DNA from 4 places in the Corynebacterium sp. CQ3829_602738 genome. Region 1 is predicted to be linked to each of the others. Evidence: predicted binding sites of a transcription regulator. Region 1 holds the regulator's gene; each other region holds the start of a gene.
The links. The regulator LexA, encoded in region 1, represses DNA repair genes until DNA is damaged. The targets are predictions, from matches to a motif close to CGAACANNTGTTCG.
Positions count from the first base shown of each region.

Region 2: the regulator LexA is predicted to act here: its motif matches at 1,827-1,840, upstream of ACX1NL_RS08085 (SAV_6107 family HEPN domain-containing protein).
Region 3: the regulator LexA is predicted to act here: its motif matches at 2,593-2,606, upstream of ACX1NL_RS05080 (HNH endonuclease signature motif containing protein).
Region 4: the regulator LexA is predicted to act here: its motif matches at 4,141-4,154, upstream of ACX1NL_RS12045 (HNH endonuclease signature motif containing protein).

Region 1 is NZ_CM137003.1:1,478,437-1,484,063, forward strand. Features, by position in the region: gene hrpA (ATP-dependent RNA helicase HrpA) at 1-487, shown strand, start outside; gene nrdR (transcriptional regulator NrdR) at 503-961, opposite strand; gene ACX1NL_RS07160 (hypothetical protein) at 1,018-1,398, opposite strand; gene lexA (transcriptional repressor LexA) at 1,609-2,289, shown strand; gene ACX1NL_RS07170 (DeoR/GlpR family DNA-binding transcription regulator) at 2,361-3,149, shown strand; gene ACX1NL_RS07175 (HPr family phosphocarrier protein) at 3,283-3,552, shown strand; gene ACX1NL_RS07180 (uracil-xanthine permease family protein) at 3,630-4,940, opposite strand; gene nagB (glucosamine-6-phosphate deaminase) at 5,041-5,627, shown strand, end outside.
Region 2 is NZ_CM137003.1:1,677,176-1,682,802, forward strand. Features, by position in the region: gene mraZ (division/cell wall cluster transcriptional repressor MraZ) at 1-407, opposite strand, end outside; gene ACX1NL_RS08080 (DUF3040 domain-containing protein) at 823-1,194, opposite strand; gene ACX1NL_RS08085 (SAV_6107 family HEPN domain-containing protein) at 1,306-1,743, opposite strand; gene ACX1NL_RS08090 (GNAT family N-acetyltransferase) at 1,896-2,459, shown strand; gene ACX1NL_RS08095 (polyprenyl synthetase family protein) at 2,504-3,586, shown strand; gene ACX1NL_RS08100 (alpha-(1->6)-mannopyranosyltransferase A) at 3,586-5,091, shown strand; gene ACX1NL_RS08105 (Rv2175c family DNA-binding protein) at 4,994-5,356, opposite strand; gene ACX1NL_RS08110 (protein kinase domain-containing protein) at 5,382-5,627, shown strand, end outside.
Region 3 is NZ_CM137003.1:1,045,588-1,051,214, forward strand. Features, by position in the region: gene ACX1NL_RS05070 (homoserine dehydrogenase) at 1-291, shown strand, start outside; gene thrB (homoserine kinase) at 303-1,232, shown strand; gene ACX1NL_RS05080 (HNH endonuclease signature motif containing protein) at 1,233-2,540, opposite strand; gene ACX1NL_RS05085 (glycerol dehydrogenase) at 2,854-3,999, opposite strand; gene ACX1NL_RS05090 (long-chain fatty-acid--CoA ligase) at 4,029-5,627, opposite strand, start outside.
Region 4 is NZ_CM137003.1:2,520,970-2,526,596, reverse strand. Features, by position in the region: gene ACX1NL_RS12070 (CCA tRNA nucleotidyltransferase) at 1-608, shown strand, start outside; gene ACX1NL_RS12065 (YqgE/AlgH family protein) at 601-1,206, shown strand; gene ACX1NL_RS12060 (AzlC family ABC transporter permease) at 1,206-1,916, shown strand; gene ACX1NL_RS12055 (branched-chain amino acid transporter permease) at 1,913-2,260, shown strand; gene ACX1NL_RS12050 (hypothetical protein) at 2,429-2,857, shown strand; gene ACX1NL_RS12045 (HNH endonuclease signature motif containing protein) at 2,864-4,021, opposite strand; gene ACX1NL_RS12040 (hypothetical protein) at 4,575-4,877, opposite strand; gene ACX1NL_RS12035 (bile acid:sodium symporter family protein) at 4,887-5,627, opposite strand, start outside.

The sequences.
Region 1 (5,627 bases):
CGACGCGTTGGTGGGCGAAATCCGGCCCCAGGTGGCAGGAGGTGTGCGCCGCGTGGTGGTCACGTTGGCGCCGGCGCTCGCGGAGTACGCGAACATTGCAGCGGAGCTGCGGCAGTGGGAAGGCCCAGCTATCGACGACATGACGTCGCAGCTGCAGTTCTTCCTGCCGAAGCACGCGGTGACTGTCCACGGCATCGGCCACTTGCAGCATTTGCCCCGCTACATCGACGCGATGCGGATCCGGTTGGAGGACATGCGCCTAGATCCGGACCGCGACGCCGACCGGCAGTCCGTGATTGATTCGGTGAAGGCTTACTTGGCGCAGCGTATGAAGTCCTTGCCTGCGGGCCGGACAAAGACCAAGGCCTACAAGGACATCTTGTGGCTGATTGAGGAGCTGCGGGTGAGCCTGTTTGCGCAGCGGCTGGGCACGCCGAGGCCGGTGAGCCAGCGTCGCATTGAGAAAAAGATTGACGCGCTGCGTTAGCGCCATGGCCGCGGGTTAGAAATCTTCGCGGTCGCGGCGGCGCATGAGCCGGATTTCGGATTCGAAGTCGTCCGCGCTCTCGAACGACTTGTACACGGAGGCGAAGCGCAGATACGCCACCTCGTCGAGGGCACGCAGCGGTTCGAGGACGGCCAGGCCGATCTCGTGGGCGGGCACCTGCGAGCTGCCCTGCGCGCGCACAGTCTCTTCCACTTCTTGGGCCAGACGCTTCAATGCGTCGTCGGTGACATCGCGGCCCTGGCATGCTCTGCGCACGCCGACGATGAGTTTGTCGCGGTCGAACGGTTCGCTCACGCCGTTGCGTTTCACAACAGTGAGGACGGCCTTTTCCACTGTGGTGAAACGCCCCCCGCACTCGGTGCACTCTCTGCGGCGGCGAATTGCTGAGCCGGCTTCGACCAGCCGCGAGTCAGTCACACGAGATTGCTCGTTGTGGCAAAAAGGACAAAACACGGTTTTCCACCCCCAGAGTTGTCAAGGCTTGGCGTAGCCGTGAGTCTACGCCCTGCCTAGCGCGCAGTTGCCGCCACAGCCGAATGAGCCGCCTGGCCGCTGGACATGGACGAAGGATCCTCTGCTTGCGCCGAGAAAACACCGCCGAATGCGGAACCGATAAGCAGCGCCGCAGTCATGCACACGCCGAGCAGGAGCGTATCGCGCGTCTCGTGCCGTGTTTCGAACGCGTTCACATTGGAGGAACCGTCAAGACTCCCCTTGGCAGATGAGCGAGCATCCGTTCGATGGGAGCCGGAAATCGCTCGAACACCGGCGCCGCCTGTTCGACGCTTCGGCGCGGAATCAACATCCCAGACTTCTGCCGGAGGGACCACAGATGCGGCTCCGGCGCGTCCAACTAATGTGTTATGTACTGGATTGATTGCAACTGACATGGTGTGTCTCCCTTCGTTCTGCGGCACACTCTACGTTCGGCGCCGACACGCTCGAACGTTCTAACGTTCATTTGTTCGAATACGCTTACGTGTTCGATTTATAGCATCACGTTTGATACGTGTCCACCCAAAGCTTGCGCCCATCGAACATGAGTGCCCTATCTGGTAGGTTCGTAGGCGCACAACGCCACCGAGTCCAAGGAGAACGTCATGGCACGAAAGAAGTCCGATCCAGGTAACCCGGATTACAACGCGCTGTCAGACCGCCAGCGCCGGATCCTCCAGGTCATTCAGGACGCTGTGGTCCTGCGTGGCTACCCGCCGAGCATCCGCGAGATCGGTGACGCGGCCGGGCTGCAGTCCACCTCGTCTGTTGCATACCAGCTCAAAGAGCTGGAGAAGAAGGGATTCCTCCGCCGCGACCCGAACAAGCCCCGCGCCGTGGACTTGCGCCAAATGCCGGAAGCCGGCCGAAAGAAGCGCAAGCCGCAGGAGGCGAAGCCGGAAGATTCTGGCAATGCCCGCTACGTGCCGGTAGTCGGACAGATTGCCGCGGGTGCCCCGATCCTCGCCGAGGAGAACGTGGACACCTACTACCCCCTGCCCGAGGAGCTGCTCGGTGACGGCGATGTGTTCATGCTCAAGGTCGTCGGCGAATCCATGCGCGACGCCGGCATCCTCGACGGCGACTGGGTGGTTGTCCGCTCCCAGCCGAACGCCGAGGAGGGCGAGTTCGTCGCGGCGTTGCTCGACGGTGAGGCGACGGTCAAGGAGTTCCACCGCGACTCCACCGGTGTGTGGCTGTTGCCCCACAACGATGCCTTCGAGCCGATTAAGGGCGACGAAGCGGAGATCATGGGGCGTGTCATCTCGGTGTTCCGTACGCTGTAGTCGGTGCGTTTGCATCGAGCAGCCGCAGCCCCACAGACCGGAAATCACATAGCGACAAGCGCAGGAGATCGATGTACGCCGAGGAGCGTAGACGCCAAATCGCGTCTTTGACCGCAGTTGAAGGCCGCGTCAACGTCACGGAGTTGGCGCAGCGCTTCGACGTCACCGCGGAGACCATCCGCCGTGACCTTTCGGCGTTGCACGACGAAGGCGCTGTGCACCGCGTCCACGGCGGCGCAGTGGCGAGCCAGTCTTACCGCTCGACGGAAATTCCGCTGGATACCCGTCAGCGCGCCTCCCTTGCCGCTAAAGCCGCGATCGCGGAAACCGCGCTGCAGTTCGTGCCGGATGCGCAAAGTTGCACCATCTTTTTGGACTCGGGCACGACGATCAGCAGCTTGGGCAAGCGTCTGGCGGAGACCCGCGGGGACCGGGAGTACTCGGTGGTGACCAACTCCATCCCCACTGCATTGGAGCTGAGCGATTCCGGATTGCACGATGTGCAGCTTCTCGGCGGCTCAGTCCGGCCGATCAGTCAGGCAGTCGTCGGCAGTACCGCGCTTCGCACCCTCGCTCTGTTGCGCGCCGACGTGGCGTTCGTGGGCACCAACGCGTTGTCCATCGGCCACGGCCTGTCCACTGTGGACGCCAAGGAGGCGGCGGTGAAGGCCGCGATGGTCACCAACGCCCGCAGGGTTGTCGTGTTGTGCGACTCCACGAAGCTGGGCAACGACTATGTGGTCAGCTTCGCGCCGCTGACGGACATCGACGTGGTGATCACCGACGCCGAAGCGCCCTCCGCGTTCGTGGACGAACTGCGCTCGCACGGTATCGAGGTCGTGCTCGCGCAGCCCCAGTAACCCTCGGTGCGCCGCCCGACGTATTTCACTGGGGCGTTCTTTGACTTTCTGCGCGAAAATGGTGGCATCTTCGTATGAATGCGACCTACACTCGTTGCAGACTTGAATGAAAAACAACGGAAAGGACACCCGAATGGCTTCCAAGACTGTGAAGGTCGGTTCCACCGTCGGGCTGCACGCTCGCCCGGCCACGGTGATCGCAGATGCTGCCGGCGAGTACGACGACGAGATTCTGCTGACCCTTGTCGGCGGCGACGATGACGACGAGACGGACGCTGCCTCCTCGCTGATGATCATGGCTATGGGTGCCGAGCACGGCGACGAAGTCACTGTCACCTCCGATAGCGCAGACGCCGTGGAGAAGATTGCGGCGCTGATCGAGCAGAACCTCGACGAGGAGTAAGCACTCGTAGCTTTACGACGAGCTAACGCCCGGGCACACGTCGCCCGGGCGTTTTCGCGTGCAGCAAGTACCGGACGCTAGAACGTCGACGGCTTCGGCACCTCGAAGTCCTTGCGGTACTGCCCCTCCCCCAAGGTGTCGTACGCCCAGCGCATCAGCGGGTAGATCACGATGATGCCGACGGAGCCCAGCGCGATGCCTTCCAGCGTTACAGCGCCCACATCGAGAGTGAGGTTGCCGATGCCCACAATCAGCGCGACCGCGGCCGCGGTGAGGTTCGCGGGATCGGTGAAGTCGACCTTGTTGTCCTGCCAGATACGCACGCCCAGCATGCCGATGAGCCCGTAGAGCACCAGGCACGCGCCGCCGAGCACGCCGGCGGGGATGGTGAAGATCACGGCACCGAACTTCGGGATGAACGCCAGCACAATCGCAAATGCGGCGGCGACCCAATACGCTGCGGTGGAGTACACCTTCGTCGCCGCCATCACGCCAATGTTCTCGGCGTAGGTGGTGGTGCCGGACCCGCCGAAGCCGCCGGCGAGCGTGGTGGCGATACCGTCGCCGATCAGCGCGCGACCCTGCATGTCGTCGAGGTTGCGTCCAGTCATCTCGGATACGGCCTTGACGTGGCCGACGTTCTCCGCGATCAGCACGACCAGCACCGGCAGGGTCACCAGCACGGCGGAGACGTGGAACTCCGGGCGGTGGAACTGCGGCAGGCCGATCCACGGGGCGTCGGCGATCGTTTGCAGCGCGTCCTCGCCGAGCCCTCCGCTCATGGCAGCAAACAGCCAACCGACGAGCACGCCGATGAGGATGGAAAGGCGCGAGAGCAGCCCGCGGGTGGCCACGGTGACCACCACAACCGTCAGCAGCGTTACCGCCGCGACCCAGGGCTGGGTTTCCACGTTCGACACCGCGGTCGGCGCCAGGTTGAAGCCGATGAGCGCGACGATGGCGCCGGTGACCACGGGTGGCATCACCGCGTCGATGACGCGTTTGCCCGCCCATTCAACGACGATGCCGACGAGGATGAGTGCCACACCGGTCAGCAGCACCCCGCCCAGCTGCGCGCCGACGCCATACTGCTGCGAAGCCGTCAGCGGAGCGATAAAGGCGAAGGACGAACCCAGGTAGCTGGGCACTTTATTGCGGGTGATCAGCAAGAAGATGATGGTGCCCAGGCCGGAGAACAGCAGCGTGGTGTTCACCGGGAATCCGGTCAGGGTGGGCACCAGCAGTGTGGCTCCGAACATTGCAACCCCGTGCTGCATGCCGATGCCGATGGTGCGCGGCCAGCTCAGCCGCTCGTCCGGGGCGACAACAGCCCCGGGGCGCACTGTGCGCCCGTCTCCGTGAATGGTCCAGCCGAAAGTGTTAGTCACGAAATGCCATTATCACCCCGCCACCTGATTTTTCCTGTGCCGGGGGTGCCTGGCGGGCAAAGTAATTAGCTCTCAGTGAGGCCTTGCTATTTTGAGCATCATGGAAATCATTGTGCGCCCCACCGCCGAAGAAGTAGGCGTGTCCGCAGCCGACATCATCGAACCGTTTGTTCGTGACGGCGCGACCCTCGGCTTGGCCACGGGTTCAACCCCGACCCCCACGTACATGGAGTTGATCCGCCGCCACCGCGAGGAAGGCTTGAGTTTCGCACAGTGCGACGCGTTCCTCCTGGACGAGTACGTCGGCCTGGAACGCTCCGACGAGCAGTCCTACTACGCCACCATCCGCCGCGAATTCACCAGCCATGTCGACATCGACGATGCGAAGGTGCAGTCTCTCGACGGCCTGTCGGCGGACACCGAAGCTGAAGCCCGCAGCTACGAGCAGCGCATCGCAGCCGCCGGCGGCGTGGACGTGCAGATCCTTGGTGTGGGCGCCAACGGCCATATCGCGTTCAACGAGCCGCCCAGCGCCCTTGATTCGCGCACCCGCGAGATCGACCTGCACCCCACCACGGTGGCGGACAACGCCCGCTTCTTCGACAACGAGGACCAGGTGCCGCGCAAGGCCCTGACCCAGGGCGTGGGCACCATCATGGAGGCGCACACCATCGTGCTGATCGCCAC
Region 2 (5,627 bases), 200 kb from region 1:
TCATCCGCCGCGGAGAACGCGGCTTCAGTCTCTTCTTGATACTTATTCCAGGACTCGAGGTCCCAGATCTCGAGAAAATCCACCGAACCGATGACCACGCACTCCTTGGAAAGGTTTGCGTACTCCCGGTGCGCCGGGGACAGGGTGATTCGCCCAGACCCGTCAAGCGTTTGCTCATCCGCGCTGGCAGCCAGGTTGCGGATGAACGCGCGCGCCTTGGGGTTTGTGCGGGATGCCGCTGCGGCCTTGCGGGCGCGGGCGGCGAACTCGTCACGCGGGTACACCGCAAGCGAGTGGTCCTGCCCCTTGGTCACCATCAACCCGTCCGCAAGATCCTCACGGAACTTCGCGGGGAGCGTCAGGCGACCTTTGTCGTCGAGCTTGGGAGTGTAGGTTCCCAGAAACATCCGGCGACCTACCTTCCTTCACTTTCTGACGTTGGCTGTGAAATTTTCTCGGCTTCGTTCCACACCGCGCACGTAGTCAAGATGCGCGCCACGTCACTCCGCTGAGCCCCACTTTAACCCACTTTCCCCCACAAACGCCACACTTCGGCAGTTTTTTGTTCTGACGTGTCGCATTTTCACAGCTCAAAGCCGCTATTTCGCCGTGGGCGAGTTTACCCGCAAAGTCTCGAACCACGGCTCACACACGCCACTTTCTCCCCCTCTAACCCCATGGCTTTCGTCCCGAGTGGAACGTCTGCACCCAAGTTTGGGCGCTTTTGGGGCACAGGTGGGGAGAAGTGGGGGATTTGGGGCGGGCACGAAAAAGCGCCCTCCCGCTATGCCGGGAAGGCGCTGTCGCAGATGCCGTTAAATATTACTGACGGTCCTCAAAACGCCGACGAAAGCTTTCCTCCATGCTGGCGCTGCGCTGGGTGCGGGGCTTTGCCTGCCTGGACGCGCGTGCGGACGGGGACGACTGGTTCGACGGGGTGCGCAGGGCCATGATGCCGCCGAAGAGCATGACTGCGAAGCCGATGATGCTCAGCACAATCGTCCAAATGCTCAAGCTCGCCAGTGCCACGCCGCCGAGCAGCAGCACGAGCCCCAAGACGATCAGCGCGACGCTGCGCATGGTCAATCGCCCCGTCTTAGGCGCGGAACCGAAGCCAGATTCAGTCACGACACTGCTACCGAATTTCGGGTCGTCCGCGAAGAGCGACTGCTCAATTTCGCGCAACGCCCGCATTTCCTGCTCAGATAGAGACACTGCTCACTCTCCAGATACCGATGGCGGACTGACAATATCCGATTAACGGCCATGGTACGCAGATTGTTCCCGTGTCCCACTTTCGTCCCGCTAGGCGGCCATCGGCACCTCCCCTGCACGGGTGGACAGGTAGAACTCCTCCGCATCCGCAAGTAAGCGGTGCACGACGGCCGCGCCCGGATCCGTTTCAATGCCGGACGCCACCCTGCCGCGTTGCGCCGAATAGCGCTTGAACACGGCCGCCCAATGCGCGCCGTCGTCGCCCGTGAGCGCGAGCTTGTCCCACGCGCTGGTGGGCAGCCGCTTGCGCTTGCGCACGACCGGCGAGCCCGCGTTCCGCGCCCCGGCGACCCGAAGCGCCGCACGGTAGGCGTTTTCCATCGCCACGTCGTGCCTGCCAGCCTCAAAATCATCGTGCGCCAGTCCAATCAGCTCCTCGGCCGCGGCCAGGAACTGGTCCGCCTTGCTGATACGCGCGCCCCGCCCGTACACCGCACCGGTTGTTGCCGAAACTACGCTTCCCATCATCGCTTCCTCCTGCGCAAACATTGCTTTCGTTTAAGTGATGGGCTCACCCTAAAACACCCGTTCGACACCACCGGCCCCTCAAACGAACGTGTGTTCGAACCAATGTTTGGGTTCTTGTCACGCCCCGCACCCGCAAGTGCTTCCATAGAGGGGTGACTGCAACCATCCAGCGCCTCACGGCAGCCGAGTTCCTGATGCTCGTCCCCACGCTCGTTGACATCTATATCGAGGCCATGGGGTACCCGCGGTCTATGCGCCGCCAGCGCATTCAGGTGTGGAAGGGCGAGGTGCGCTCCCCCGGTTTCACTGCGATCGCGGCGATCGAGGGCGGCCAGGTCGTGGGCGTCGCCTACGGCTTCATCGGCACCCGGGAGCGCTGGTGGGACCGCCAACTCGTGCGCGCGATGGAGGCGAACGGCGGGATCACGGATCAGGACCGGGACATGCTGCGCAGCTACTTCGAGGTCGCGGAGGTGCACGTCTCCCCCGCCCTGCAAGGCAATGGTCTGGGCTCCCGCCTGCTCACGGAGCTGCTGCGGGAAGCCCCGACTCGCTGGGCGCTGCTGTCTACTCCGGAGGTTGCGGGCGAGGCGAACAACGCGTTCGGGCTCTACCGAAAGTTCGGTTTCACGGACGTGGCGCGCAATTTCCTCTATGAGGGAGATAAACGGCCCTTCGCCATCCTCGCCCTCGATCTGCAAAACCCCACTGGGTAGGGTTTGCAGGGAAAGCACGAATTTCAGGCACGAGGAGCGTGGGCGTGAAAAATCTTGGGCTCGAGGACGTACCGGCACAGGTGGAGCAGCATCTTGCAGCGTTTTTTGACGAGCGCGCGAAGGCTGTCGAAACCATTGGTGAGCCTGTCGCCCACGCCGTGGGCCACCTGCGTCGCTTTGTCCTCGGCGGCGGCAAGCGCGTGCGCCCCACGTACGGATGGGCCGGGTTCGTCGGCGCCGGCGGTCTTCACGGCACCGAGGACCCCGCGGCAGTGCTTCGCGCGGTCAGCTCGCTGGAGCTGATCCAGGCGTGCGCGCTGGTGCACGACGACATCATCGACGCCTCCGACACCCGGCGCGGCAACCCCACGGTGCACCGCGCGCTCGAAGCGGAGCACCGCAGCCAGGGCCTGCTCGGCTCCGCGGAGCTCTACGGCACGAACGCGGCGATCCTGCTCGGCGACCTCGCACTCGCCTGGGCTGAGGACATGTGGCGTTACTCCGGCGTCTCCCAAGACGCGCTCGCGCGCGCCGCGGAGCCGTGGGTGGGCATGCGCACCGAGGTCATCGGCGGCCAGTTGCTGGACATGATGCTGGAGAGCCTCGGCAGCGAGTCGGTGGAGATGGCCAACCGCGTCAACCGGTTCAAAACGGCGGCGTACACCATCGAGCGCCCCCTCCACCTGGGCGCGGCGCTTGCGGGTGCGGGCGATTCGCTTATCGACGCCTTCCGTGGTTACGGCCGCGACATCGGCATCGCGTTCCAGCTGCGCGACGACTTGCTCGGCGTGTTCGGCGACCCGGCGGTGACCGGCAAGCCGGCCGGCGACGACATCCGCGAAGGCAAGCGCACGGAACTGTTCGCCACCGCCCTCGAGCTGCTGGACCAGGCGGACCCGGCCGCCGCGCAAGAGCTACGTGACGGGATTGGGAAGACGGAGGACGAGGCGGAGCTGCGTCGATTAGCAGCGCTCATCCGCTCCAGCGGCGCGGAAGACGCGGTGGAGGCGCGCATCGAGGAGCTCACCGCCTCCGGCCTGGGCTTTTTGGCCGGCGCCGGCATCAACGACGCCGCCGTTGAAGCGCTCACCGTGCTCGCGCACAAGGCCACCGACCGGCGGATGTGATGCGCCCGCAGCATTTGGGCGTGGCCGCCTGCGCGCTGATCGCCGTGGGTTCGTTCGGCGCCGGCGCGACCCGCTACCGCGGCGGCCTGCTGCGCGCGGTGGGCCTGGAGCACCTGTCCTACGGGCACGGCCGCGCGCTGATGGACGTGCTGCTCACCGCCGGCATTCTCGGCCTGGTGGTGGCGTGGGTGCTGCTGTGGAAAACCCGGCCCGGCCTGGCGCAGGTGCGCCGCAGCGTGTGCTGGTGGGCGGGCGTTCTCGCGCTGTCCGCGCCGATCCTGTCGCGCGACGTGTACTCCTACCTCATGCAAGGCGCGATGCTTCGCGACGGCTTCGACCCCTACTCCGAAGGCGCCGCCGTCAACCCGGGGCCGTACCTGTGGGAGGTCTCCCACGACTGGCGCAACACCACCACGCCGTACGGTCCTTTGCACCTCGGCGTGGGCAAGGCGGTGACGTGGCTGGTCGGCGAGAACGTCACAGCTGGCCTGGTGGTCTACCGGCTGATTTCGCTGGCCGGGTTCGCGCTGATCGTGTGGGCGCTGCCGCGGATAGCGAAGCAGATCGGCGGCGACCCTGCCCTCGCCCTGTGGCTGGGCGCGGCCAACCCGGTGATGCTGCTGCACCTCATCGGCGGCATGCACAACGAGGCCGTCATGGTCGGTCTGGTCAGCGTGGGCCTTCTGTCGTGCCTGCGCAGCCGCTGGTGCACCCCCGGCATCGCGCTGATCGCGCTGGCGGTGTCGCTGAAAGCCACCGCCGCGGTGGCGCTGCCGTTCGTGGTTTGGCTGATGGTCCAGCGGCGCAGCACCACCACGCTTGGCGCCGCCGGCATGCTCGTGGCCGGCGGGGCGTGGGCGCTCGCCGTCAACGTCGCGGTGATCCAGCTGGTCACGTGGGCATCTGGCACCACCTGGGGGTGGCTCGAAGAGATCACCGGCAACTCGAAGGTGATCAACCCGCTCGCCGGCCCCACCCTCGCCGCCGAACTGATCACGCCGGTGCTCCAGCTTTTCGACGACACGTTCCGCTACAACACCGCCCTCGGCTGGACCCGCACCGTCTTTTCCGTGCTCATGCTGGTTGGCCTGGCGGTGGTGTGGTGGATTTTCCGCCCCCGCCGCGGCGAGGCCTACGAGCGCCGCGCCGTCGCCGGCACCACCGCCGCATACACCGTGGCGTTTGCCGCAAACGCGGTGACGCTGCCCTGGTACTACGCCTCCGTCATCTCGCTGGCAGGCACGTTTAAGCCACCGGCTTGGGTGGTGCGGGTGACCGTGGGGGCGTCCATAGTCGTGGCGCTGGCGTTCAAGGGCAGCGGCAACCACCGCCTCTACGACATGTGGTTCCTCGCCTTTGCCGCGATCGCCGCCGTCGTGGCGGTGGAGTGGCTGTTTAGGGATCCGGCTAGAACGCCATCGCCTGCGCGCGGCGGATCACTTCGCGAGCTTTTTGGCCGTGCAGCGCGTCCACAGGACGCCCCGGCAGAGACTCATCCGGCGTAAACAGGAACGCCAGGATCTCGTCGGCGTCGTAGCCGCCGTCGAAAAGCACGGTGATCGCGCCGGAGACGAATTTGCTCAAGCCGTCCTCGCCGAGCAGGCTCGCCGGCACAACCTTCTTGCCGTTCTTGACGTAGTGCACCAGCTTCTTCGCGCCGATGTAGTCATGCACCTTGGTCACCGGCACGCCCAGCTTCTCGGCGACATCCGGGAACGGCAGCAGGGTTTCGTCGATAAGCAATTGCTCAAGATTCGTTTGTGCGCTCACGGTCGGCGATTCTACTCTGGTGCACATGGCAACCTTGCGCGCAGGCACGACACTGGACGGGCGTTACGTTGTCGACCGCCCAATCGCCCGCGGCGGCATGGCCACGGTCTACCGCTGCGTCGACGCGCGACTCGGGCGCGAAGTGGCCGCGAAAGTCATGCACGAGCAGTACGTGCACGACGAAGTGTTCCGCGAGCGATTCCGCCGCGAAGCCCGCGCAATGGCGCAGCTCAGCCACCCGAACCTGGTCAACGTGTACGACTTCTCCGCA
Region 3 (5,627 bases), 430 kb from region 1:
GAGAACCCTTACGCGGACTACCCAGTCGTCGCGTTCGAGCAGGTGACCACTCGCTACACCATCAACATGACGGTCAACGACCGCGTCGGCGTGCTCGCCGACCTCACCGCCCGCTTCGCCAAGGCAGGCATTTCCCTGTCCGCGGTGCGCCAGGAGGAGTCCGGCGACGAGGCCCACCTGATCGTTGTCACCCACGCCGCGCTCGAGGAGGACCTCAAGGCGATCGTGGAACAGCTTTCCGGCCACGACGACGTGCTCGCCGTCAACTCCGTCATCCGCCTCGACTCCTAAGGTTTCCGTCTATGGCTATCGATCTGCAGCCCGGCCTGAAAGTCAAGGTCACCGTCCCCGGCTCGTCGGCGAACCTGGGCCCCGGCTTCGACACCCTCGGCATCGCGCTGAGCATCTACGACACCGTTGAGGTGGAGGTCACCGAATCCGGCCTCGAGGTGGAAATCTTTGGCGAGGGCGCCGACGACCTACCCCGCGACAGCTCCAACCTCGTCGTCCGGGCCATCCAGTCCGGCTTGTCCGCCGCCGACGTCTCCGCGCCCGGATTGCGCGTGGTGTGCCACAACAACATCCCGCAGTCCCGCGGCCTCGGCTCCTCCGCCTCGGCCGCCGTCGCGGGGGTGGTCGCCGCCAACGCGCTGGCAGGCTTCCCGCTGGACGAGGATGCGGTCGTGCAGCTGTCCTCCGAGTTCGAGGGCCACCCCGACAACGCCGGTGCGTCCGCCCTAGGCGGGGCAGTAGTGTCCTGGACGGACATCCCCGTCGACGGCCAGTCCAAGCCGTCCTACCGCGCCGTGCGTATCCCGGTGGACGAGTCCATCAAGGCCGTCGCCCTCGTGCCCGACTTCCACGCCTCCACCAACGCCGTGCGCAAGGTGCTTCCCAGCCACGTCACCCACACTGACGCACGCTTCAACGTCTCGCGCACCGCAGTGATGACGGCCGCGCTGCAGCATCACCCGCAGCTGCTCTTCGAGGGCACCCGCGACCGCCTCCACCAGCCGTACCGCGCCGACGTCCTGCCGGTGACGGCGGAGTGGGTCAACCGCCTGCGCAACCGCGGCCACGCCGCCTACCTCTCCGGCGCCGGCCCGACTGCGCTCGTGCTCACCACCACTGAGGTGGAGCCTTCGCTTCTCGACGAAGCTCGTTCCGCCGGTCTCCGCGTCATCGAACTCGACGTCGCAGGCCCGGCCACTGCGGAGTTGGTGCGCGACTAACTATTCCGCGAACGAGTCACCCGGCGTAACTGTGTCGCGCAGCGGACCAGTGTGGTCGCGCGTCCTCGTCGGCAGAGAGCGGTTCCTAGACACGTACTGCGTTCCGTCCTGAAGTCGGAAGTACAGGTCAGGGCCGTGCGGCTGTATATAGGCGAGCCCGTGGCTAATCTTTGCGTGGCAGCTCGAGCACAGTGGGATCAGGTTGTCCATGTTCGTCTCGCCACCTTCTTCCCATTCCCGGATGTGGTGGATCTCGATGAAACGCTTGTGGTTGCAACCGGGCATCGCGCACTGGTGGCCCCAGGCCGTGAGCAAGGCGAGCACCTGGGCGTCCGTGGCGAAGCGGCGGGACCGGCCGACGTGGATAGTCAGTCCTTTCTTGTCTAGCAGGTGCAGCCGAACATTCGCGTTTGCGATGTAGCTTCGAACCTCCGCTGAGCGAGCCGAGGTGTTCTGCGGCATCCATGCCCCGCCGTCCTCCGTGAGCACAATATTGACGTGGGCGCCCGGTGCGCGCAGGGCGCTGACTGGGTTCGTACGCACCATCTCCATCATGGCAACAAAAGCGGGGTAGAGGTCCTTCCTTTCCGGATTGCCGTAGCGGGACGGGGGCCGCAAGATGCTGTCCATGTCCAACTTTGTCCGTGGGCGTTCTGTTTCCACCGTCTCGTCTGCAGGGCACGCCTCCGGTTCGTTTTCTACTGAGTTAATGAGCCTCTCTAGCTCCTCTGGGTCTGCAAGCTCGTCCACATCGGGGAGTTCTGCGCAGTAGTTCGCCAACTGCGCGATTTTCAGCGCGCAGAGCAGTGCCTGGCCCTGGACAGCCGGAAGCAGTGCGCGGAAATCGAGCATGCCGTCCGTGCGAAACTTCGCGGTGACCACTGGTTCCTCCGGCTCCCGTTCCTCGGCGGGATCGCTGCCGGCAAGGACCTGCTCGAGTTCGGAGTAACCGTGAATTAGAGCGAGGTCTACCAGTTCTTCTTCGTTCTGCTCGTGCATGTAGCGCAGCAGTAGGCGCATGGTGGAGTACGGCATGATGCCGGAGCGAAACGTCTCATACAGCAGGCGGAATCTGCGAAGACCCCGAGAGACGTGGACGTATTCGTAAGCCGTGGCCGTGGCAAGGTTGAGCTCGCGTTTGAGCCAGGTGGCGGTGGATGTCTCACCTCGCTGGGAGGCGATGTCGGCTTCATCGAGTTGGCCGAGGGCGTTAAGCATTTCAGCGCGGTGGAAGTGGGAATTGCGGTGGTGGTGCTTTAGCTCGTTGATAAGCAGAGATGTGCGCTCGGCTTTGATGGCTGTTGTCATGGCAGGTCCCCCGGGGATGGTTTGGCGGTTGCTGTTTGGTGTCGAGCGTAAGCGCAAACATGTTCGATGTAAAGGGTTTTGTGTGTTCATTTTAGTGGACATCTGGGGGCGGATTCTGCAGTTGCGGAACCATTGTAAGTGCACATTTAGGGAAATGTCCGATTGTGTCCGATCGTTCCGCAACTGCAGAATGGAAAATGGAAAACGGGGGTATGTTCGATATGTCCGGTTGTGTCCGAACGTTCTGCAATTGCGGAAACAGGCATAAAAAGGGGCCGCACGAAAGCATCGTGCGGCCCCGGATCGCGCGAGCTTAGTGCTTCGCCTCGTACTTCTTCGGTTCCGGCAGGCCGCGCTCTTCGCGGACGCGGCGGGCGGTGTGCTCGAGGGTGATCAGCGCCTCGACAACCTGGGCCGGCTCGACCGGGAACGGCATGTTGTGGATGGTCTCCTCTTCGGCGGTCGCGGCCTTGGCAACAGCCTCGAGGACGTCGGTGTCCTCGGGGGACAGGCCCACCTCAGTCAGCGTGGTAGGCAGACCGACCTTGGTGGTGAACTCGATGAAGTCTTCGATCTCCTCGGAGTCGGCGCCCTCCATGATCAGCTGGGCGAGAGTGCCGATGTTGACCTTCTCGCCGTGGGAGAGGCCGTGGGTTTGCTCGGCGGCGGACAGGCCGTCGTGGATGGCGTGGGCCGCGGCCAAGCCGCCGGACTCGAAGCCGAGGCCGGACAGCAGGGTGTTCGCCTCCACCACGGCGTCAAGCGCCGGGGTGACTACGCCTGCGCGAACCGCATCGAGGGCGGCGAAGGAGTCCTTGCGCAGAATGTCAGCGCACAGCTCTGCAAGAGCAGCGCCTGCGCGAGTGGGGTGGCCGCCGTTCATGGTGGTGCCGTTGCCCCTTGCGGTCGCGCGTGCCTCCACCCAGGTAGCCATGGCGTCGCCGATGCCAGCGACGAGGAACTGCTCCGGGGCGCCGGCGACCAGCTGGGTGTCGATGAGCACCAAGTCGGGGTTGCGGGGGAAGAAGCGGTATTCGTCGAAGGCGCCGTCCTCGGTGTAGATCACCGAAAGCGTGGAAGTCGGAGCGTCGGAAGACGCCGCGGTGGGCACCGAAGCCCAGCGGATGTCCGCCTCGAAGCCGGCGGCCTTCGCGGAGTCGATGGCGGAGCCGCCGCCGAGGCCGACCACCACGTCGTAGTTATTGTCCTTGATCAGCTTGACCGTGTCGTCGACACGCTCGGCGGTTGCGAAACCTTCGAACTTGACGCGGTTGACCGGGAGGCCTTCCTTTTCAAACCCGTCGGTGAGGGACTGTTCGACGAGGCCCCACACCGTGTCGTCGGAAAGCAGCAGCGGGTTCTCGCCGAGCTGCTTCAGGTACTTGCCCAGCTCGTGGATGGCATCTTTGCCCTGCACGTAGCGGGATGGACTGGAGAAAATGCTTGGCTTTGCTGTCATGCCCCGCCATCGTACCGTGACTTTTCGCTTTACGACGTCGCCTTCGGCCGGCTGCCGGGGCCGGGCAAGGCGATGATGTCGAACTCGTCTTTGGCGAGGTGTTTGCGCAGGTCCTTCTTGTCGAACTTGCCCACGGACGTCTTATCGATGGAGTCCACGAAGGTCCAGTATTCGGGCGCCATCCACTTCGGCAGCACGTCGGCGAGCCCGGCGCGCAGGCGGGCGGCCGTCTCCGCGGTGGGGGCGACTTCGGCGGTCAGCTTGGTCACGGCGAGGGGGCGCTCGCCCCACTTGTCGTCGGGGATGCCGATGACGGCGCACTCGATGACTTCTTCGGACTCCATGATCAGGTTTTCCACCTGGGCGGAGTAGATCCATTCGCCGCCGGAGCGGATGACGTCGCGGGCGCGGTCGTAGAGCGTGAGGAATCCGGCGTTGGTCACGGTGCCCACGTCGCCGGTGCGCAGCCAGCCGTCGGCGGTGAAGTGCTCGCGCTCGTCGTCGACATCTTCGCCGCGGAAGCGTGAGGCGATCTCGCCGGGTTCCTGGGTGGGCGAGTGGTAGTAGCTGGCGGCGACCATGTTGCCGCGCACCTGGATCTCGCCCTGGGTGAGGTCGGTGGGTGCCATGACTTGGCCGTCGTTGACCACGCGGTACTGCAGGGTGGGGGCGAAGCGGCCCTGGGAGACGCGGTAGGCCCAGCGGGCCTCACCCGACGCGCCCGACGGCGGCCGCGCCACGGTGCCGACGGTGGACGTCTCGGTCATGCCCCACACGTGCACCACGTCCACGCCGTAGCGCTCCTCCCACACCTTGATCAGTGCGGGCGGGGCGGGGGAGCCGCCGACGAAGATCTCCTGCAGGCTCATGCGCTCGGGCGGGTTGTGCAGGTAGTGCACCATCAGCTGGATCCACAGGGTGGGCACGCCGTGCGCCACGCGCGGGTGGGTGCCGGCGATGAGCTTGGCCAGGGTGGGGGCGGACATGTCCGAATCGGGCAGCACCAGCGGCGTGCCGGCTAGAAACGCCGCGAGGGGCACGCCCCAGCTGAGCACGTGGTAGATGGGGATGCAGCACAAGAACGTCTCGCCGTGGGTCACGGCCAACGAGTCAGTGGCGCGCAGGCCCGTGGCCTCCAGCCACAGGGAGCGGTGCGAGTACGCCACGCCCTTCGGCGCACCGGTGGTGGCGGTGGAGTACACCAGCGCTGCGGCGGTGTTTTCCGGCAGTTCGGGCCATTGGTAGGACGTCGGCCGGCCGTCGAGAAGCTGCTCGTAGCTGTACACCTGGACTGTGTCGGGGAGGTGCGAAGCTGCGTCGTCAAGCGGGGCGATGCCTGTGAACGCCACAGCGCGCACGGTGGGGCAGTCCCGCAAGATCGTGCCCAGCTTCTCCGCCAGGCGAGGGTCCGCGACAACAACCTCGGACTCGGAGTGGTTGACCACGTACGCGATCTGATCCGCCATGAGCTGCACGTTCAACGGGTTGAACACCGCGCCCTTCGCGGCCACGGCGAACATGACCTCGATGTGCTCCGCGCAGTTATACAGCAGCGTTGACACGCGCTGGTCGCCGTCAATGCCCAGGTCGTCGTGCAATGCGTGGGCGAAGGCGGCGGCGCGCGCGCC
Region 4 (5,627 bases), 1.0 Mb from region 1:
AGGCCACCGAACTCGAGGACGAGGGCCCGGACCTGAAGCTGCGCTGGGCGGCGCTGATGCACGACATCGGCAAACCCGCCACCCGCGCGCCCAAGGAGGGCGGCGGCGTGACCTTCCACCACCACGAGGTGGTCGGCGCGAAGATGACCCGCAAGCGCCTGAAGGCCCTGAAGTACCCGAAGCACGTCATTTCGGACGTGGGCCAGCTGGTGTTCCTGCACATGCGCTTCCACGGCTTCGGCGAGGGCCAGTGGACAGACTCCGCCGTGCGCCGCTACGTCACCGACGCCGGCGAACTGCTGCCCAAGCTGCACAAACTCGTCCGCGCCGACTCCACCACCCGCAACGCCAAGAAAGCCGCGCGCCTGCAGCGCACCTACGACCACCTGGAGGAGCGCATCGCCGACATCGCCGCCAAGGAGGACCTCGCGCGCGTGCGCCCGGACCTGGACGGCAACGAGATCATGCAGATCCTCGGGCTCAAACCCGGCCCGGAGGTGGGCAAGGCGTGGAAGTATCTCAAGGAGCTGCGCCTCGAGCGCGGCGAGCTGGACCACGACGAAGCCGTCGCCGAGCTGAAAGCCTGGTGGGAGAGGGAAAATGCCTGAGTATTTCTACGCAGACCGCCTGTTCAACGCGCTCGAACGCGTGGAGCCTGAGCCGGGCATGCTGCTCGTTTCCGCCCCCGGCATGTTCTCCCCCGAGTTCGCCCGCACCGTGGTGCTGGTGCTCGAGCACGACGCGGACCACACCCTCGGCGTGGTGCTCAACCGCCGCAGCGAAGTTGCCGTCGCCAACGTGATGGACGCGGGCTGGGCCGAGCTGGCCGCCAAGCCGCAGGCCGTGCACATCGGCGGGCCGGTCAGCCCCGAGTCCGCGGTGGGCCTGGGCGTGACCGCGGCCGGCGCGCCCGAGAACCCCTACCTCAACCGCCTGGCCAACCGCCTCGTGCTCGTGGACCTGAACGCCTCTCCCGCCGAGGTGAGCGAGCTTCTCGACGGCATCCGCATCTTCGCCGGCTACGCCGAGTGGGCGCCGGGCCAGCTCGACGACGAGATCCTTCGCGGCGACTGGTTTGTCACCCCCGCCCTGCCCAGCGACGTCGTCGCTCCCGCGGGTGCGGATCTGTGGGGTGACGTGATGCGTCGGCAAGCAATGCCTTTGCCCCTGTTCGCTACCTTCCCCGCGAACGTCGAGGACAACTAGTGGCCGTTTCACGTGAAACATCGACGGAGATTCGGCTGGGGCTTCGCGACACCTGGCTGGTCGCCCTCGGGTTGGTGCCGCTCGGGCTGGCGTTCGGCCTGCTCATGACTCAATCCGGCTTCGCGTGGTGGTGGACCCCGATCTTCTCCACCGTGATCTACGCGGGGTCCATGGAGTTTCTGGCCATCGACATGGTCCTCACCGGCGTCGGCCCCGTGACCAGCGCGATCCCCGGCTTCATGGTGAACTTCCGCCACCTGTTCTACGGGCTGACGTACCCGCGTTCGGAGATCCGCCGCGGTGTGCCATCCGCGTACGCCACCTACGCGCTCACCGACGAGGTCTACGCCATCACCTCCACCCTGCGCGACCGCCCCTCGGGCACTCGCTTGATGACGATCACCGTGGTCTGCCAGATCGCGTGGGTGGCCTCCGGCATCGTCGGTGCTTTGGCCGGCGCGGTGATCCCCGCGGGCGTGGAGGGCTTCGACTTCGCCTTGACCGCGCTGTTCGCCGTGCTGGCGTTCGAGGCGTTCCAGGCCAGCCGCGACCTGTCCGCGCCCCTGATCGCCGGCGGCCTCGCTTTGGCGGCGGCCGTCGTGCTGCCCGGCCAGGTGATCCTCGTGGCGCTCGTGTCCTACTTCCTCGTCCTCGTGCTGCGCTTCTGGGCCCCGCGCGTCGACGACCGGCTTACCTGGCAGCTGCCATGAGTAACTACGGACTTCCCGACGGCGTCACCCTCGGCATGGTGGCCGCGGTGCTTATCCCCGTCGGCATCGTCACCGTGCTGCTGCGCGCACTCCCCTTCTCCATGCTGCGTGTGCTCAAAGGCAGCCCGTTCATCGACTTCCTCGCCGTGCTCATGCCCGTCGGCGTGATGACAGTGCTGGTCGCCTACACCCTCGTCGGCTACGCCGGCTCCCCCACCAACCTCGCCTCCGCGCTCATCGCCCTCGCGGCCACCCTGCTTCTGCACTGGTGGAAGCGCCGCGCCGACCTGTCGATCTTCGCCGGCACCGCGCTGTACATGCTGTTGGTCAACGTCGTTTTCTAGCCCCTGCTAGGGAGGGGAGTTTTTGCGTCTCGGGGCCTTGTATATCGTCACTGGACGCCTCTGCGTTACACCGCCAGACGAGCTTGAATACCTGCGGAAACGTGTGTTTTACTTGCGCCACCCCGATCCCGGGTGATTTAACGTCAGATTCGCACAAAGGAGTTTCCAATGAAGCGCATCACCGCAGCTGCCCTCGCCGCAACCACCGCATTGTCCCTGGCGGCCGTCCCGGCACAGGCTGAGGAAGGTAACCAGAAGGACCTTTCCGAAATCGTGAGCCCGAATCGCCCCTCCGACGTCACCGATAAGCACCTCGCTGGCGCCAAGGTGAAGGCCGAGGCCCGTGAGCGTCTGAACCCTGGTACTGGCTACTCCGGCCCGTACAAGAGCTCCTCCGAGAAGAACCTGGTGCCGAAGAGCGCCACCTCCTCCCTGAAGAACGACGTCGCACGTGGCTACAAGCTCGGCACCACCTACGACATCCTCGTGGGCACCGGCATCGCCGCAGGCGTCCTCGCACTGGTCGGCGCCGCCGCGGCCGCAGCGGGCAAGATCCCGGGTGTCCCGGGTGTGCCGGCCGTTGAGCAGTTCTTCTAAGCCTCACTAGTCGTTGAAGGACCAGTTGCACTCCTCCATGGTCCGCATGGTGTCGTTGCGCTTCGGCAGGGAGTAGTTCGTGGACACGAAGCGCGTCCCGTCGCGGTAGACGAAGTGGATGTCTGAGTGTTCCTTCAGCGTCTGCAGATACCCCTCCGTAACCAGGGAGTGGCAGGCGGAGCACAGCGGCAGGAGGTTCTCCAGGTCGGTCAAGCCCCCGGTGGCCCAGTCCTCGATGTGGTGGATCTCGATGAAGCGTGTGTGCGTGCACCCCGGTGCCGCGCACTGCCCACCCCACATCGCCAGTAGCGCGTTGACCTGACCGTTTGTGGCCAGGCGCTGTTTGCGTCCGGTGTTGATGACGAGGCCGTTGGAGTTGACCGTCGATAGGCGTATGTCCGCATTTGCCAGCAAGCTTGCAATGGCTTTCGACGGCGCGCCCACGTTGTTGGGCATATACCCGCGCCCGTCCGGTGTTGCCAGAATGTTCACGTGCGCACCCGGCGTGGTCAGGGTGTTGCGCGGCGTCGTGCGTGCCATGTGGACGATGCCCATGAGCGCCCGCAGCAGCATGCGCCCGATGGGCAGCCCGTAGCCGGAGACCGTCTTCCGCGCGGGTCGGTTCTCCTCCACCTCCTCGGCGCGCTCGAGGGCAATGTTGATTTCCCCTTCTACCTCGGGGTCCAGGTCCTCGAGCACCTCGTCGAGGTTGCAGTACGCGATTTCGCCGATCTTCAACGCTGCGACGAACGCGGCGCCGTCCGCTGCATTCATATTGCCGTGGAACGCGATGTCGCCGTTGTCGCGCTTGTGCAGGCTCAGGTAGTACTGCGGACTGTCCTCGCCCTCCCCGTCCTGCGGCTTCTTCCCCGCCAGTGCGCATTCGAGCTCGTGGTAACCCATCCCGAGGGCGAGATCTACCAGCTCACGCTCGTTTTCCGGAGTCATGTACTTCAGCAGCAGCCGCACCACTGAGTAGCTCAGCGCAGCAGCAGTGAAGTGTTTGTGCAGGTAACGGAAGGGCCGCAGGCGGTGCGCGACGCTGACGTACTCGTGGGCGGTTGAGGAGGACACGCCCAGGCGGCGCATGAGGAAGTGCGCGGTGGTCGATGAGCCACATTCGATAGCAAGTGCGAGTTCATCAAACGTTTGAATTGCGGACAATAGCTCCGCTTTGCTCTGCGTCATTGCGCGGTGAGAGTCTTCAATTTGCTGGCTTAATGCGATGGCGAGTGGGTTGGATTCTGTGGCAACTGCGGCGGTCATTTCGGGCCCCCTTGAGGCGAATGCGAGTTCGATTGCAGACATTATAAAACTCGCCCTCGACATTTCTCTGACCTGCGGTAATGCGGTTTATAGCGATTGCTATAACTTGTCGGCAACTCCGCATTGCGGACAAGTGGGAACTCACCAACTATTGGCAATTGCTTATCGACGTCAGCTCCGCCCATGCCCGCCCCTCAGACCACTCCGCAACTCCGCATTGCGGACAACTCCGGCCCCACCAACTATTGGGGTCCACCAACGAAAAAGGGCCCGCGCCGCTGACAGATCGAGCTAGGGTGCGCGGGTGCGCCACGGTGCCCATGGGTTGGTTGGCCCGGACGTTGACGTGGAACTCCGCATTGCGGACAACCCCGGCCCCGCCAACTATAGGGATCCACCAACGAAAAAGGCCCGCGCCGGAGTCGGGGCGGGCCGGAGGGACGTCGATAGGCTATTGCAACTTTGCTTGAGCCTCGGACCAGAGGCCCTCGAACTCCTCCGCGCTGAGGTGGGTGGCGGTGATGCCCTCCATGGAGTCGTAGGTGCGCGGGTGTGGGACGGTGCCCATGGGCTGGTTTGCCTGGCCGATGACGCGGCCGTCGACGTAGATGCCGGTGATGGTCTCGGCGGGGTCGAGTTCGATCATGCGGACCATGGTGCACTCGTGGGCTGAGATCTCCTCGAGTTCGGCGATGTTGAGCAGCTCGCCGCCGAGTTCGGGGACGTTGTAGTGGATGCGGACGAAATGTTTCACGTGAAACTCCTAAGAAATTCGGGAGGCGTACGCGGAGCAGATGACCAGTTGGCACATGTGGTAGATCATCAGCGGGATGATCAGGACGCCGAGCGAGGCGCCGCCGAAGATGACGGTGGCCATGGGCAGGCCGGTCGCGAGCGACTTCTGGGTGCCGCACATCTGGATGGCGACGCGGTCCTCGCGCGGGAAGCGCAGCGCCTCCGGGAGGATGCGGGTGAGCCACAGCATAGCGACGACCAGCACGCACGAAAACACGGTGAGGAACACGATCTCCCACGCGGAGACATTCGACCAGACGCCGGAAACGACGCCGCGCGAGAACGCGGAGTAGACCACCATCCAGATGGAGCCGCGGTCCACGATCTTGGTCGCCTTCGACTTGGCTAGCTCCCCCACCCGTGGGACGAAGTTGTGCGCGAGCTGGCCCAGGATGAACGGGAGGAGCAGCTGCAGGGCGATGTCGCCGAACACCGAGGCGTCCACGGACACCCCGTCGCCGGCGCCCATCAGCCACATCACAAGCAGCGGCGTGATCACCACGCCGACGAGCGAGGACACCGACGCCGCCACCACCGCGCCCGAGACGTTGCCGCGCGCGACGCCGGTGAGCGCCACCGAGGACTGGACGGTGGACGGCACCAGCGACATGAACAGCAGGCCCTGGTACAGGTCCTCGGACATGAACGCCACCGTCGGGCGGGCGAGGAGGCCGATCACCGGATAGATCACAAACGTGAACGCCAGGAT